DNA from 3 places in the Alteromonas sp. 4NH20-0104 genome. Region 2 is predicted to be linked to each of the others. Evidence: predicted binding sites of a transcription regulator. Region 2 holds the regulator's gene; each other region holds the start of a gene.

The links. The regulator LexA, encoded in region 2, represses DNA repair genes until DNA is damaged. The targets are predictions, from matches to a motif close to TACTGTATNNNNATACAGTA.
Region 1: uvrD (DNA helicase II) is a predicted target of LexA. The motif match lies at 2,777-2,796, and genes of this name have one in related genera.
Region 3: recN (DNA repair protein RecN) is a predicted target of LexA. The motif match lies at 2,473-2,492, and genes of this name have one in related genera.

The regions. Positions count from the first base shown of each region.
Region 1 is NZ_BAAJLP010000025.1:42,076-47,288, reverse strand. Features, by position in the region: gene AC27IB_RS16870 (GGDEF domain-containing response regulator) at 1-584, opposite strand, end outside; gene uvrD (DNA helicase II) at 594-2,762, opposite strand; gene cysE (serine O-acetyltransferase) at 3,088-3,903, shown strand; gene AC27IB_RS16855 (hypothetical protein) at 3,961-4,314, opposite strand; gene AC27IB_RS16850 (MipA/OmpV family protein) at 4,526-5,213, shown strand, end outside.
Region 2 is NZ_BAAJLP010000015.1:23,019-28,231, reverse strand. Features, by position in the region: gene AC27IB_RS12110 (hypothetical protein) at 1-718, opposite strand, end outside; gene AC27IB_RS12105 (alpha/beta hydrolase) at 987-2,153, shown strand; gene AC27IB_RS12100 (hypothetical protein) at 2,263-2,724, shown strand; gene lexA (transcriptional repressor LexA) at 2,995-3,618, shown strand; gene coxB (cytochrome c oxidase subunit II) at 4,059-5,168, shown strand; gene ctaD (cytochrome c oxidase subunit I) at 5,178-5,213, shown strand, end outside.
Region 3 is NZ_BAAJLP010000008.1:95,495-100,707, reverse strand. Features, by position in the region: gene AC27IB_RS07910 (PAS domain S-box protein) at 1-2,113, opposite strand, end outside; gene recN (DNA repair protein RecN) at 2,528-4,213, shown strand; gene AC27IB_RS07900 (outer membrane protein assembly factor BamE) at 4,370-4,726, shown strand; gene AC27IB_RS07895 (DUF4097 family beta strand repeat-containing protein) at 4,930-5,213, shown strand, end outside.

The DNA of each region.
Region 1 (5,213 bases), on a different contig from region 2:
TGTTTGCGCAGCCAGGCAACAAACTGGGTAGGGGGTTTATCCTGAATATCGCTGTCGACGAATACCAGTTTAATGTGACTGTGTTTATCGAGCAGTGTTTCTGCCTGCGTCGCCGTGGCGCACTCGTAAGTGATAAAGTTATGTCGTCGTAAGAGAGCCGCCATGGCGGTTCGTTCGCTTCGCCGGGGATTAATAACCACGACGCCGGTGGTTTTGTTTTTCTCCAGCCGGCCAATCAGGCGCATGAGGTAGTCAAAAATTTGCGCGTTTTCTGTGGGGATGTAATCCACTACATCGCGGGAAAGTACCGCTTTACGAATATCTTCGTCCAATCGGGCGGTGGTCACAATAGTGGGCAGGTAGCTTTTTACCGCAAAGTCGATAGCCTCGCCATTGGGCGCATCTGGCAAATCGTAATCGACAATGGCACACAGGTAATCTTCCGGGTCGCTGTGTATAAAGGTATGTTTTGCAGCAGTCAGTGAAGAGGCGAGTACCGGCTTTAATTGCGCCATTTCAACCAACTTGGTCAGCAGGCTGATGCTACTCGCATTGTCTTCAATTATCAGCACCTTCTGCTGCATTTGTGAACCCTATATCACCTCTAATTTAGCAAAGCTCAGTACCAGCCATTTGCTGCCGAATTCATCAAAGTTAACCTGAACCCGGGCATGGTCGCCACTCCCTTCATAGTTTAGCACTACACCCTCACCAAACTTGCGGTGATTGACCCGCTGACCCAGTGAAAAGCCGCTTTGCTCCATCCGCTCGTGGGACGCCGCATTGCTGAAACGACTTGTGACCGGTCTTGATACTGTAGACGTCAGGCGGATTTCTTCCACACATTCACTGGGAATTTCCCGTAAAAAGCGTGAAGCAGTGTGATATTTTTCCTGCCCGTATACCCGGCGCATTTCGGCGTAGGTCATATACAGTTTTTTCATTGCCCGGGTCATGCCTACGTAACACAGGCGGCGTTCTTCTTCCATCCGGCCGGGTTCGTCGTTGGTCATCTGGCTGGGGAACATGCCTTCTTCCACGCCGGCAATAAACACCAGCGGAAATTCCAGGCCCTTGGCAGTATGAATGGTCATTAGCTGCACGGCATCCTGGTCTTTACTGGCCTGGGTTTCCCCCGCTTCCAGTGAAGCGTGAGCCAGAAATGCCTGTAACGGTGTCATTTCGTCGGCTTCTTCCGGGATCACAAACTGCTTACAGGCAGTCACCAGTTCTTCTAAGTTTTCCAGCCGGGCCTGGGCTTTTTCACCCTTTTCGGCCTGATACATAGCGTATAAACCAGACTGGTTGATGGCCTTGTTGGCCTGTTCTTCCAGTGGCTGGCCTTCAAATTCACCGGCCAGTTTATTGATTAGCTCAATAAAGGCATTGAGCGCGTTGGCTGCGCGGCCTTTCAGGCTACCGTCCTGCAACAGTTGCAGGCTGGCTTGCCACATAGAGCAATCCTGCAGTCGGGTTTGTTCGCGAATGGTGGCCAGGGTACGCTCACCCAGGCCACGACTGGGGGTATTAACCACCCGTTCAAACGCCGCGTCATCATGAGCGTGATTGACCAGGCGCATATAGCCCAGTGCATCTTTAATTTCCTGCCGTTCGAAGAAGCGCAGTCCGCCGTAGATACGGTAGGGAAGACTCTGATGCAGCAAGGCTTCTTCGAGTACCCGCGACTGGGCATTGTTGCGGTACAAAATGGCAACCTCTTTTAACTGATTGCCCTGGTTATGCCAGTCGGTTATTTGTGAAACGATAAAGCGCGCTTCATCCAGATCGTTAAAACCGGCATAAATAGAAATGGGTTCACCATCATCACCGTCGGTCCACAGTTCTTTACCTAACCGGCCCTGGTTATTGTCGATAACCGTGTTGGCAGCCTTAAGAATGGTCGCCGTAGAGCGATAGTTCTGCTCCAATCGAATGGTGGAGGCGCCGTCGAAATCTTTCAGAAAATGTTGGATGTTGTCTACATTGGCACCACGCCAGCCATAAATCGACTGGTCGTCATCGCCTACAATCATGATATTGTTGTCCTGATTGCAAAGCAGGCGTAACCAGGCGTACTGAATATTGTTGGTATCCTGGAATTCGTCTACCAGTACAGCGCGAAAACGACGCTGATAGTGGGCCAGTACGTCCGGGTTTTTGACCCATAATTCGTGGGCACGCAATAACAATTCGGCGAAGTCTACCAGCCCTGAGCGATCGCACGCTTCCTGATAGGCGGCGTAGATATCACGCATTTTTTGCTGGGTATGATCGCCATGGGTTTCAATGTGCTGAGGACGCAGGCCTTCGTCTTTATTACCGTTGATGTACCACTGGATTTGCCGTGGCGCCCAGTGTTTTTCATCGAGGTTCATGGCCTTCAGTACCCGGCGCACCAATCGGTATTGATCGTCAGAGTCGAGGATCTGAAAATTTTCCGGCAGATTGGCTTCAGCGTAGTGGGCGCGAAGCAACCGGTGCGCCAGGCCATGGAAGGTACCAATCCACATGGTGTTTAACGGCCGGCCCATCACATGCTCTATACGCCCGCGCATTTCCCGCGCCGCTTTATTGGTAAAGGTTACCGCCAGAATGCTGTAGGGGGCGATGTTCTCTACCTGCATTAGCCAGGCAATACGGTGCACCAGCACCCGGGTTTTACCACTGCCGGCGCCTGCCAGTACCAGCATATTAGACAGCGGCGCTGCAACGGCATCACGCTGTTTATCGTTTAATTCGTCGAGTAACTCAGAAACATCCATAGCAATACAAAAACACCTGTATTTTTATTCAGGGCATAAAAAGCAAAGTATGCCATTAAAGCCTATCGCGATAAACCGCGCTTGCACAATAATGGCGGATTATTGCCCGTAACAAGTTAATGAAAGTGATCTGTGCGAAGTCCGGTCGGATATAAGGTAATATAAACCTTCCGGTGTCGCAGACCGCGCTGAATTCTCCGGCTATCGCAATTTTTTCGGGTTACCTCTTGAATTGATGTCATAAACCATTATGTTAGCGCTACGCGCGTTGGCTGGTTTTATCTTGTTCAACTCTACCCGCACAGCAAACTAATTAGGAACGCCCATGCATGCACTGACCGATACCGCTGATTTTTGGCTGCAGCTAAAAAAAGAAGCGCGTCAAATTGTTGATGAAGAACCGCTGTTAGCGAGCTTTATCCATGCCTGCATTTTAACTCATCACAACTTTGAATCCTCGCTGAGCTTTATTTTGTCGAACAAAATGGCTGACGATGTAATGCCTGCGCTGACCATCAGAGAAATTCTCGATGAAGCCTATTTGCTGGAACCGGCCATTGTTGAATCGGCTATCGAAGATATTCGTGCCATCTACACCCGAGACCCGGCAGTAACCAATTACCTTAACGTGCTGGTGCACTTTAAAGGGTTTCAGGCTGTCCAGGTGCATCGCATGGCCCATTATCTGTGGCAGCAGGGCCGTCACCAGCTAGCCCTGTTTTTACAAAGTCGCAATTCAGAAACCTTCGCGGTGGATATTCACCCGGCGGCCACCATTGGTAAGGGCGTAATGTTTGACCACGCGACAGGTATTGTGGTGGGCGAAACCGCCGTGATTGAAGATAACGTTTCGATTCTGCAAAACGTTACGCTTGGCGGTACCGGCAACGAAAGCGGCGACCGTCATCCGAAAATTCGCCAGGGCGTTATGCTGGGCTCAGGTGCGAAAGTGCTGGGCAATATTGAAATTGGCGAAGGTTCAAAGGTGGGTGCAGGTAGCGTGGTGCTCAATGATGTCCCACCTCATGTTACGGTAGTTGGTGTACCGGCCAAAGTAGTGGGCCGTCCCTGTTGTCCGCGGCCCTGCGACTCCATGAATCAAAATGTGCTGGAAGACAACGAGCCCTACGAACAAGCTTAGTCCGATGAGCGGCTGATCGTCATAAACTCTCAGCCTCTGCTTATGAAGCTGAGCGATTCAGTCTTTCGGTAATTCGCCTTTACTCAGCAAGCACAGCTCGCAACCTTTTGCTGATAACGCCTTAGCGTACTCAGACTCCAGCCTGGCGTAATCTTGTGGCGTGACACAATAAACTTTTTTGATATGGTGTTTTTCGACCAGAGCAAGTAGCTCACTGGCGTAGCGCAATTGCGCGCCAAACATATAAGTGCGGTGATGCCAGGGTTCTTCATTCAACACGTACAACGGCTCGAACTTAGGCGAGCGCGTAAGATATTCAATCAGCTGGTAGGAGGCGATATCAGTGCCTGCCGCAATCACAGGGAGCGGGGCAGGGCGAAACCGTTGTTTTACGTAGGTCAGCAATCCCATCAGAAAAAGTGCTTAGTCTGAAGTAAAGGCATGATAGCGTAAATTGCCGTGAGCAAAAGCCTTAATTATGCGGTACTGCCGATTTGTTATTGTTCTGTAGGCTCACTCTGGTATTTTTTCATCCCTAACGCTATTTATTGAGTATAAAGAGACGTTTATGACAGTTCGAAGCCGGCCTGACGGGCTTTATTTTCTGGTTTAGGATTATACCATGTACTTTGTGAAAAAAATTGGCGGGCTGATTCTGCTGACATTGCTCTGCAATGGCGGTCTGGCCGCGTCTGAAAATGCCGATATCGAAGACTCGCCAAATCGTGATTTAACCGGCTTTGAGGGCCTGAATGAGCGACTCCCCCTTTGGGAAGCGGGGGTGGGCGGCGGCATGATAGAGTCACCGAATTACCCGGCCTCAGGCGAGCGCAATTTTGTAGCCCTGGCATTACCTTACGTTATTTATCGCGGTGATATTTTTCGTGTGGGCGGAAGAGGAGGAGCAAGAGCCGTATTCCTCGAAAATGACAGGTTGGAACTGGATATGAGTTTTGGCGGAGCCTTTGCCGCAGACAGTGATGACAATACCGTTCGCGAAGGCATGCCTGAACTTGATTACCTGGTTGAGGTTGGCCCACAACTCATCTACAAAATTAAAGACTTTTCTTTTGACCGGGGCGGCAACTCGCGCCTGAATGCACGCCTTCAGGCACGCGCCGTTTTCTCAACCGATTTTGGTGGATTTGATGCCAGAGGATTTGTTTTTGAACCGACCCTGACCTACCAGCAACGAGGCGTTTTTCTGCCTGATACCGGTTTTAGCCTGGCTCTCAGAACCACCTGGGCAACCGAAAAGTTACATGATTATTTCTATGAGGTAAGGCCGGAATATGCCACAACGGTCAGGC
Region 2 (5,213 bases):
GATCTTTTTGTGACATCAGTAATGTCGATGAAACGCTTTTCGTCCAGCCGTCTATGGCCTGGTAGATATAGTCCTTCATCGAAGTTTTGAATGCTTCGTCATTGTCTGCAAAGGGTTCAAGCCAGGCAAATTCACTTGCCTGATCGCGCTCGAAAACACGGGCTTTAGCCAGCACCTTTTGCGATACCAAATCTATCAGCTCAAATTTAATCAGTACAAAGGCACCCACGCTATCACTTGCCACGTGTTTTCTTAAACCGAAACCATTTACGCTCACCGGAGTTTGGTCGAACTGGATACTGTCTCTTGACGCCACCACCACATATCGCAATCCCATTTGGGATACCTGACTGGCAAATAATGAGATGAACTTTTTGTTATCTAACGAGGCAATGAGCTCCTCGTTTTTATAAGCCGCTCTGAACGTTTCGAAATCTGCATCAACCGGCAGCACTTTCACTCGCGGGTTCACCCTGCTGAGCGCTTCGGTCATGGTTGTTGTAATATAGTTATCAATGCCGAGACCAGGAAATGGATACAAGTTATTTTCGTTGTTAAAGATGGTTACCCCTACATAGCTGTAGGCAATCTGATCATCGATAAGCGATACAACACCCACTTTATCGATAGCCGCTAACTGCTCTTCTGTAATCCTATCCCCAAAGGTTTCGCAGCCAGTTAAAACGACAATCAATACTGCACTCACTAACCATTTCATGTTTCATCAATCTCCCAAAAAAAACGGCTTTAGCCACACACCCGAATCGTTCAATCGGGCTATTCCAATACGGGCACTTCCATTTAAAACGGCTGTAACTGTGAGAATCAGCGCGCCGGATAAAGTATTTGTAGCGAGTATATTACGAATAGAGAATAGGCTCTAACTATTTGTTAAGAGGCGCTTTTACACAATCAATGCAACTCAAAAAACTGCATACGTAAAACGGTAAAGTTGCTAGAGTGGAAGAAAAATGACAAGGATAGATATGAAATATTTAAGATACCTGATGACGGTTGCAGTTTGTCTCACTGCATCGTTCGCCAGCCAGGCACAGGAGTACGATGTAGTCACCCTCGATTCGGAGGTACTGAACGAGCAACGGCAATATCAGGTATTGCTGCCAGAGAATTATTCAGCAACGTCACAACACTATCCGGTGATTTATCGGCTCGATGGTGCGGGAAACATCCCGCTGATGAAAGAGGTTCTGGGCCGGTTGCGTGAAGGCAACGCAGCACCTGATGTCATCATCGTAGCTATTGAAAACAGCGACAGGCTTCGTGATATGTATCCCACCGTTAATCAGGACCGAAATGGCCCGGTTGGAGTGGGCGGCGGCGCTGAGAAATTTCTGGCGTTCATCGAACAGGAACTTATTCCCGATGTGGAAAAACGCTACCGTGCGCACTCAACCCGAATTATAGCCGGCGCCTCAGCAGGCGGGGTTTTCAGTTTGTATGCCATGCAGCAAAGCCCGGGTCTTTTTGATGCGCACATCGCTTACAGCCCGGCGGTTTGGTGGAATGCGGGAGCCATGGTGGAGCGAACTAAACAATGGCTTTCAACGCAACCGGCAACTCCCACCTATGTGTATATGAATATGGGTAACGAAGGACTGCCCATGCGCCCTTACTATGATGAACTGCTCACTGCCTTTGCGACGCACAATAACCGCCATATAAAGTTAGTGGTGGAGCAACACCCGGGAGTTTCACATGGTTTAACCTCCGCGGCGGGTATTTTTAATGCCTATCAGTCATTTTTTCTGAGCAAAGAGTTTGCGCGTGAAAATGTCACCTCCGATATGCAGGTAATCGATAGTTATTATCGGCAGTTAGGAGAGCAGTGGGGCATAGGGCATACCCCACCGGAAGCCACTGTTCGCCAGTTGGGCTACTATTTTGACTGGCAGCAACAGCCCGATCTGGCGATGACATTGTTTAAGCATAATATGTCTCACCACCCGCAAAACCCCGATGCTATTTCTGGTGTCGTTTATGGTTATGAAGGGCAAGGTAATCTCGACCAGGCACTTAATTTTGCTAAAAAAGCACTGGCGGTCGCTGCTAAGGAGCATCCTTACTACGATTATTTTGTAGAAAACGTTGCCCGCTTAGAGAACAAAATTAAAGAAACGGAGAAAGGGGAATAATCCACTTTCTAAAGAAAATCTTATGAATGCAGCAACTGAATAAGTAGTGAATAAGTAGGACAGTCACTTTTTTGCTTTTTGGAATACTCATCATTAGGAATAAGGAGAAATGAATAATTTCTTAGCTATCTTGCTATTCGTGCTTTCCTTAAATGCGATTGCCAACATTCGCATAGAAAAAATACCTTTTGATCAACAACTCGATAAAGCAGAGACTATCGGACTAGTTAAACTAATCGAATCAAAAATTACATATCCAGACGGGAAAAATAGACGAATTGAGTTGTTGGTCGAAGTTGTAGATGGAATATATAAGCTTCAAAATGGCGCTCAACTTAAGCTTTTGGGGAGTGGATTTACAGGAAATGATATTGGATTTAATTGTATTGGTAGCGAAGCAATTGTAGTAATGAAAAAGATTATGCCACCCTATGAGCCCGAAGGCTTCTATGCGACGATAGGTTTTGATGAATCTGTCTATCATAAAGAAAATGGAATGATTATCGGGGTTCAGAAAGAACCCATCCCCTATGAAGATGCTGTAAAAATAATAAAACGCGCTAAGGATTAAGTTGCACTAACTCAGAACTGTGGTGACAGGCTCCTATCTCTACTGAGTGCAGCCTTCGGCTACCGGTTGAGTTGTGACAGGCAGTCACTGAATAAGTAGGACAGTCACTTTTTTGAAAACGTTGTTTGAACTTACTGCCTCGCACTTGCGGGGCTTTATTTTGGGTAAAATCGTGCTATCTGCACAGTTCTTGCGTCTGACACAAAAATCGTTGTGTTTTGAGTATTAGTCGCTATACTGCTAACAACTGTATGGAATAACAGGCTGTTTATGCGTCCACTAACCCCACGACAACAAGAAGTACTCGATCTGATCAAATCCACGATGTTGGATACTGGTATGCCGCCCACGCGTGCAGAGATTGCCCGTCAGTTAGGCTTTCGCTCTGCTAATGCCGCAGAAGAGCATTTAAAAGCGTTGGCGAAAAAGGGCGTGATTGAAATTCTGCCGGGCACCTCGCGGGGTATCAAATTGAATATTCCGTTGGACGACGAAGCCGAAGAGGAAGGTTTGCCGCTAATTGGACGGGTAGCGGCTGGCGAGCCGATTCTGGCTCAGGAACATGTGGAAATGCACTATAAAGTGGATCCGGCGTTATTCCATCCCAAAGCCGATTTCCTGCTGCGTGTAAACGGTATGAGTATGAAAGACATAGGCATACTGGACGGCGACTTATTAGCAGTGCACCGCACCAGCGATGTTCACAATGGGCAGGTAGTGGTGGCCCGCGTAGATGAAGACGTTACCGTAAAGCGTTTGGAAAAGCGTGGCCGTGAAGTACTGCTGCATGCAGAAAATGAAGAATTCTCACCCATTAAGGTCGACCTGGCTAATCAGCCGTTTAATATCGAAGGTATTGCTGTAGGCGTTATCCGTAATGCCGACTGGATGTAAGCACGTCCGGCATTATTTTTTAAATCTATGAATTTGAAAACCGGCATTCGCCGGTTTTCTCGCTTTGAAGGTTTTATTTCCTTTAAGCAACGCTTTCCCGTTGCTTTTGACCTGCTCAGGTCTGGTTATTAAGTTAGTAAAAGCTTACTAACAAACTGCATCAAATCCCCTCCCTACGAACAAAAAATAACCATTTATCCGAATTTTAGGCAAAAAGAACTGGACGCCATTGTCACAATGAGTAATTCTTATACAGTGCTTAACAATAAAATAACAAAGTAAGTACAAAATATTAAAAAGGCAGTTCAAATAACAACCAAAACAGACCAGTTTGGCTTTTTCGCATTGGGGCGTTTCGCGAGTAGCTACCGGTCTAACGGAGGTGTCGAGTGAAACAACTCGGGATATGTGTACTGAAAGCCTGGACAACACTCGTTCTATTGGTGGCTGGCGCAACAGCGTCTGCAGCAGGGAGTAGCGAAGTGTCGGCACTGAATCTGCGTCGTGGCGCGACAGAGATCAGTGGGCAGGTTTACGATCTGCACATGCTGATGTTCTCCATTTGTGTGGGAATAGCAGTAGTAGTGTTTGGGATCATGTTTGTTTCTATGTATTTGCATCGCAAATCACGGGGGGCAAAACCCGCTAATTTTCATGAGAGCGTGAAAGTCGAAATAGCCTGGACCGTAATACCCTTCTTAATTCTTATCTTTATGGCGGTACCCGCCGCCAAAACTCTGCTTGCAATGGAAGACACTACAGAACCGGATATGACCGTTCTGGTAACGGGGTCGCAGTGGAAATGGCATTACAAGTATATGGATCGCGACGTTGAGTTTTATTCACTGCTGGCTACCCAGCGGGAGCAAATCAATAATCGGTATACCAAAGGCGAGAACTATCTGTTGGAAGTCGACCGTCCGCTAGTGATCCCCACCGGCCAGAAAGTGCGCTTTCTGATCACTTCAGACGATGTGATCCATTCCTGGTGGGTGCCGGACTTTGCGGTGAAAAAAGATGCTAATCCGGGCTTTATCAATGAGGCGTGGGCCCGTGTGGATGAGCCGGGTATCTATCGTGGTCAGTGCGCCGAGTTGTGCGGAAAAGATCATGGCTTTATGCCGGTGGTGGTGATTGCTAAAGAGCCAGCCGCCTATGAGGCCTGGGTGAATGAGCAGGAATCTATCCGTCAGCAAGCCCGAGAAGAAGAGCAACGGTTACTGGCTATGAACATGTCTATGGATGAACTGATGACCGAAGGTGAGCGGGTTTATAACGCTACCTGTGCGGCCTGTCATATGCCTAATGGCGAAGGGTTGCCAGGTGTCTTCCCGGCACTTAAGGGCAGTCCAATGGCGTTAAATGACATGCAGGGCCATATCAATATTGTGCTGAATGGTAAAACCGGCACCGCTATGCAGGCGTTCGGCAAAATGCTGAGCCTTAAAGAGCTGGCAGCGGTGATTACCTACGAGCGGAACGCCTGGGGCAATAACACCGGTGACTTGGTGCAGGCCAAAGACGTTAACGCTGTCGTCAACGGGGAATAGGAGCAGAACATGAGTAAAGCAACTGAGATCATCAGCCCCGAACAC
Region 3 (5,213 bases), on a different contig from region 2:
TTTGTTCGGTTTCAGCCAGCGCTTCCTGTTGTTGTGCTAACTGATGCTGACTGCTGGCCAGTTGTTGTTGTTTTTCTTCAACTTCAAGTTCGGCCGCTTCGCGAAGTTTAACCGCCTCCGTCCGCGCCACTTTGGCTTGTTCAATGGCACGCAAATCTATCCAGACACAAATAATACCCTGTAGTTTGGCGTCCCTTAAAATGGGAATGAGCGTCAGTTCGCAGGGCAGCGTTCGCTGCTGGTACTGGTGTTGCCAGCTTAGGGTAACCACCTGACCCCGGCTGCCAACGATATCCAGCTTTTGTGCGAGCGTCTCGGTATTTGCCGCAGCACCGTGTAGTTCAGGGGCTGTTAACTGCAGCCCCAGCATCTCTTCTTCATCCTGAATGCCAAAGAAAGCACAGGCAGCAGAATTAAACTGGGTAAAACCCTCGTTGGTTAACAGCGCCACCGGCACACTGGCGTATTTCACCAGGCGATCAAAGCGACTGTTCAGATAATCCTGCTCTTCACGGCTGCCAATCCAGCACACATACTCTTCTGGGATCTCGCTAATTTTGTTGGCATGCAAGGTCGTCGACAGGGTTTTGTTAGTGCCACTTTTGAGCCGCGCCGGAAATTCCCTTGCCTGATCATGACGGTCAAGTCGCAGCGTAAGTTTGTCGGTTTCCGCTTTATCCGTAAACAACTGGTAAAAGGAGTGTGATAACAAGTCCTGACTATTCATATCCAGTTGTCGGCAAAGGGTTTGGTTAACTTCCTTAATTTCACCTTCACGATTAAACACTGCGATGCCCATTGGCGAATGGTCGGTAAACATACTTAAGCGGTCTTTGGCCTGAGCCACCTCATGGGTTAAAGACTCCACTTCAGTATGGTCTTCGATGATACCCATAACCCCGCCTGACTCGCCGGCCAGCGCCTGCAAAATAACATTCAGAGAAAGGGATAAACCATGTTCCCGCTTAACCGCAATCATCTGGCGCCTGGTGGTTATTCTGTCACGGCTCTGATGGAGCGTTTTGAACGCCTCATCAAACTGCTTAAGGTCGTTTAATGGCTTCCCTTTAATGTACATTAGATCGGTGTTAAATAAGCTCAGGAAGGCCCGGTTAGCGTCAACAAACTTCCCTTCTCCATCCAGTAGATAGAGCGGCTGAGTGGAACTGGCGAGCAATGCGCTGAAGCGCTGGATTGCCACATCACGCTCCGCTTTGGTGTGGGTTATTTCCCTGCAGTCGACCACCGAAATATGCCCGATAGGAGAACCTGATTCACTGGTATGCTCGGCAAGCGACCCACACAGGGTGACCGGTATGATGCTATTATCAGCCGCCACCAAGGACGTATCGGCCGCCAGTATTTCACCACTCGCAAGACGCTCAAAAGCATCGGTCAGCATTTGCTGATCGCGATCGACTACCCGTTGGATAAAGTCGGCTACCGACAGGTCGCTGTGCTGAGTGCCGAGCCAGGTAACTAAACTTTCATTGAGGGTCAGTTGCTGGGCCGAAAGGTCGATTTCAGCCAGGCCAACTTTTTGCCCGTCAAACAGGCTGCCCATATGCTCGAGCATGGCTGCTGAGTCATCCAGCTGTTGCTGATAATCCTGCACATCTTCAACAATAACCATCATGTGAGCATCTGCTGCCTGACTCAGCGCCGGATTAATACGTAAGCGGTATGCCCTGTCGCGCTGACCAAGTACACACTGCATTGATAACTCGCGGCTGGCACCACTGGCCTGGTTGAGTAATTGTTGTGCGTCAACTGGCAGCAATTCGGCCAGTCCCTTGCCTTTAACGGTGTCGGCATTCTGTCCCAACAGGTAGGCACCAGTGCGGTTTGCGTAGCAGACAGCCAGATTCTCATCAACCAGGATGACGCCAACGCTGACGGCATTCAACCGCTCCTGTTGAACGGTTAGCAGCGCATTAGCTTTGCTGAGCTGCTTAGTGAGCCTGCTTCGCTTGAATGCACCGAATAAAATCATCAGTAACAGGAACCCGGCACCTGCAACACCGGCATACACTATGAGATTAAACTGGTCCGGCGACAGGGACTGGAGGGAAGACGGGAAAGCATAAACATTGGGTGCCACAGCACTAAGCAATAACAATCCCTTGTTTTGAAGATAATTTCTCTGGCAACAGGCACTCATAATCTACATTCAACAACGCGATTAGGATAAAAAGTAAACTATACGCCAGATTTGCAAAGTTGCTATGTGTGATTCATTAAGAAGGTTTGAATTTGCATACGTGAAAAATATTTAGTTACACGATTTCAATAACCTGAAGAGTAATTTCCGGCAAAAGGTATTAACTATATACAGGCGGCTACGGGCTATATAAAGTGTCAGAGTCAGTTGATACTGCAAGTCTCCTGGAAAAATATATTTTTTTAGGTTTATCATAGCCTTGCGTAGATATCTCCGGGAAATTCGACCAACGGGATTTAACTCACCCAAAATACTGTATATATTTACACGTACTGTATATTCATCTAGTCAAACTGTGAGGCATTTATGTTATCGCATTTATCGGTTAAAAACTTTGCTGTCGTTAAAGAAATAAATATTGCCTTTGAGTCCGGCATGACTGCGGTGACCGGTGAAACCGGTGCAGGTAAATCTATTGCAATCGATGCACTGAGCTTGTGCCTTGGTGAGCGCGCCGATGCGTCGGCGGTGAGAAAAGGCGCCGATAAAGCAGAAATTATTGCCTATTTCTCGTTGCTTGATGCGCCGCTGGCAAGAGCCTGGCTGGATGAAAATGACGTCGTACTCGATGATGATCCCAACACTTGCTTTATTCGCCGCCTGATCTCTAAGGAAGGGCGCTCAAAAGCGTTTATTAATGGCGTGCCCGTGGCGTTGCAGCAACTAAAGCAACTGGGTCAGTATTTATTGGCAATTCACGGCCAGAATACCCACCTGCAACTATTAAAAGACGACGTGCAGAGAAAACTGCTGGATGATTTTGCTGAACACGGGCCACTGCTAAACGCCACAGCTGCCAGTTATAAGCAGTGGCAGCAACTGGCCAAAGAACTTAGCGCCCTGGAACAAGCCGCCCAGCAACGCGCAGACAGAGAACAACTGTTGAGTTATCAGGTTGCTGAACTGGACGAATTTGCTCTGGCTGAAGAGGAATTCAGCGAACTGGAAGCCGAACATAAACGCTTAAGTAATGGTCAGACATTACTCGAAGAGGCACAAAAAAGTTTTTATCATTTATATGAAGCCGATGAGTTCAATGCGCTGTCAGCCATTCAAACCAGCATTGATAAGCTCAGTCACCTGGAAGATCACGATCCGGCATTATCCCCGATTGTGGCATTGCTTAACGAAGCGGCAATTCAGGTGGAAGAGTCGGCCAATGAACTGCGTAGTTATTGTGATCAACTGGAAATCGATCCAATGCGTTTACAACAGGTTGAAAAACGCTTTGCTCAGGCGCTGGAGCTGGCCAGAAAACATCAGGTAATGCCCGAATCACTGTATCAACATCATCAGCAGTTGTCTGAAGAACTGGCTGGCCTGAGTGCAGATACCGAAAGACTGTCGGCATTGCAGGAAGAACTCGATAGTAGTCATGCGGCCTATCTGACTGCCAGTGAAAAGCTGTCGCAAAGCCGCAGCAGCGCGGCTGAGAAGCTGGCCGCGATGGTGCAAACCCAGGTGCGCACACTCAATATGCCTCACGCGGAATTTTGCATTGACGTGACTCACTGCGCTCAGTCACGGCCTACCGCACTGGGGATGGATACGGTAGTTATTAAAGTGTCTACCAACCCGGGGCAAGCGCATGATCGACTGGATAAGGTGGTATCTGGAGGTGAATTATCCAGAATTGGACTGGCATTACAGGTGATTAGCCGGGATACGAGTTTGACACCCACCATGATTTTTGACGAAGTGGATACCGGTATAAGTGGCCCAACCGCTTCAATTGTGGGGCAGTTGTTACGTCGATTGGGTAAAGAAAATCAGGTTATGTGTGTGACTCACTTACCTCAGGTGGCGGCACAGGCGCATAATCAGCTATTTGTGACCAAAACAACCGAAAACAGCGAAACGCAAACACATATTCTGGCACTTACGGAACAAGCCAGAATTGATGAGCTGGCGCGGCTACTGGCGGGCGACAAAATTACGCCCAATGCGCTGGCTAATGCCAAAGAATTACTTGATAATGCTTTGGCGAACTAAATTGCAATTCATTGGTCAAAGTTGACGTGCCGGTGTTGAGCGATTAGCATGCTCGGCACCCATAGCGTCTGCAATGACTATCCCACGCGTGTAACAGCCTGGCATGCAGACCAAATAATAACGAATACTTACTGTAATAATTGGATTTATCTGTTAATGAAGCTGTCTCACCTGATTGTTGTGCTTTCACTTACTTTTTTATCAACTGCGTGCTCTAACTGGATTTACCGGATAGATATTCCTCAAGGTAACTTTTTGGACGAGCAGGACGTAAAAAAACTGCGTATTGGAATGACAAAGGAACAGGTAGAATTTGTTCTTGGCCGTCCGATACTTAAAGATGCCTTCGATAAAGATACCTGGTATTACTACTACGAAATGAAGCGTGGCATGGAAAAACGCGGTGAAGATTTTGAAAAAAGTCTGGTCATTACGTTTATTGATGATCGCGTAGAAACCGTAGACAGCGATTTCGAACTGTCTGAGGACTTTAACACCCCTCTCGAGCAATAAGCCTCTCTTTGATTATGGCTTGCCAGAGTTGAACCGGCAGGCCATCCGCGGTCCCGCCTGCTTTTTTAATCTTGATACAATTACCCTTGCATTACCAATGCCCTGTTGGCGTCAGACATATTTTGAAATTATTTTAAAGTACGAGCTTTTCAGCCCCCATGCTAAGGTTATTGCGTGTTTAACCTAATATGCTCTGAAGTATTATGAAAAATCGCTTACTTAACATTTCCCGCCTTGCGCCCCTGTGTTTTGTCATTGGCACTGCGCTCTCTGGCTGTGTGATCAACGTCGGTGGTCAAAGCGCTTCCGATTATGACGGCAGTGTAAACCGTGTATTCGGCAGCATTGATATCTCTGAAAATCGCCAGGTAGGTTCACTTACCACCGTCAATGGCGGCATTACGCTAAGGTCCAATGTTAAAGCCGATGAACTGACTACGGTTAATGGCGGAGTCACGGTTGGCGATTTTTGTGAAATTGATGGTAT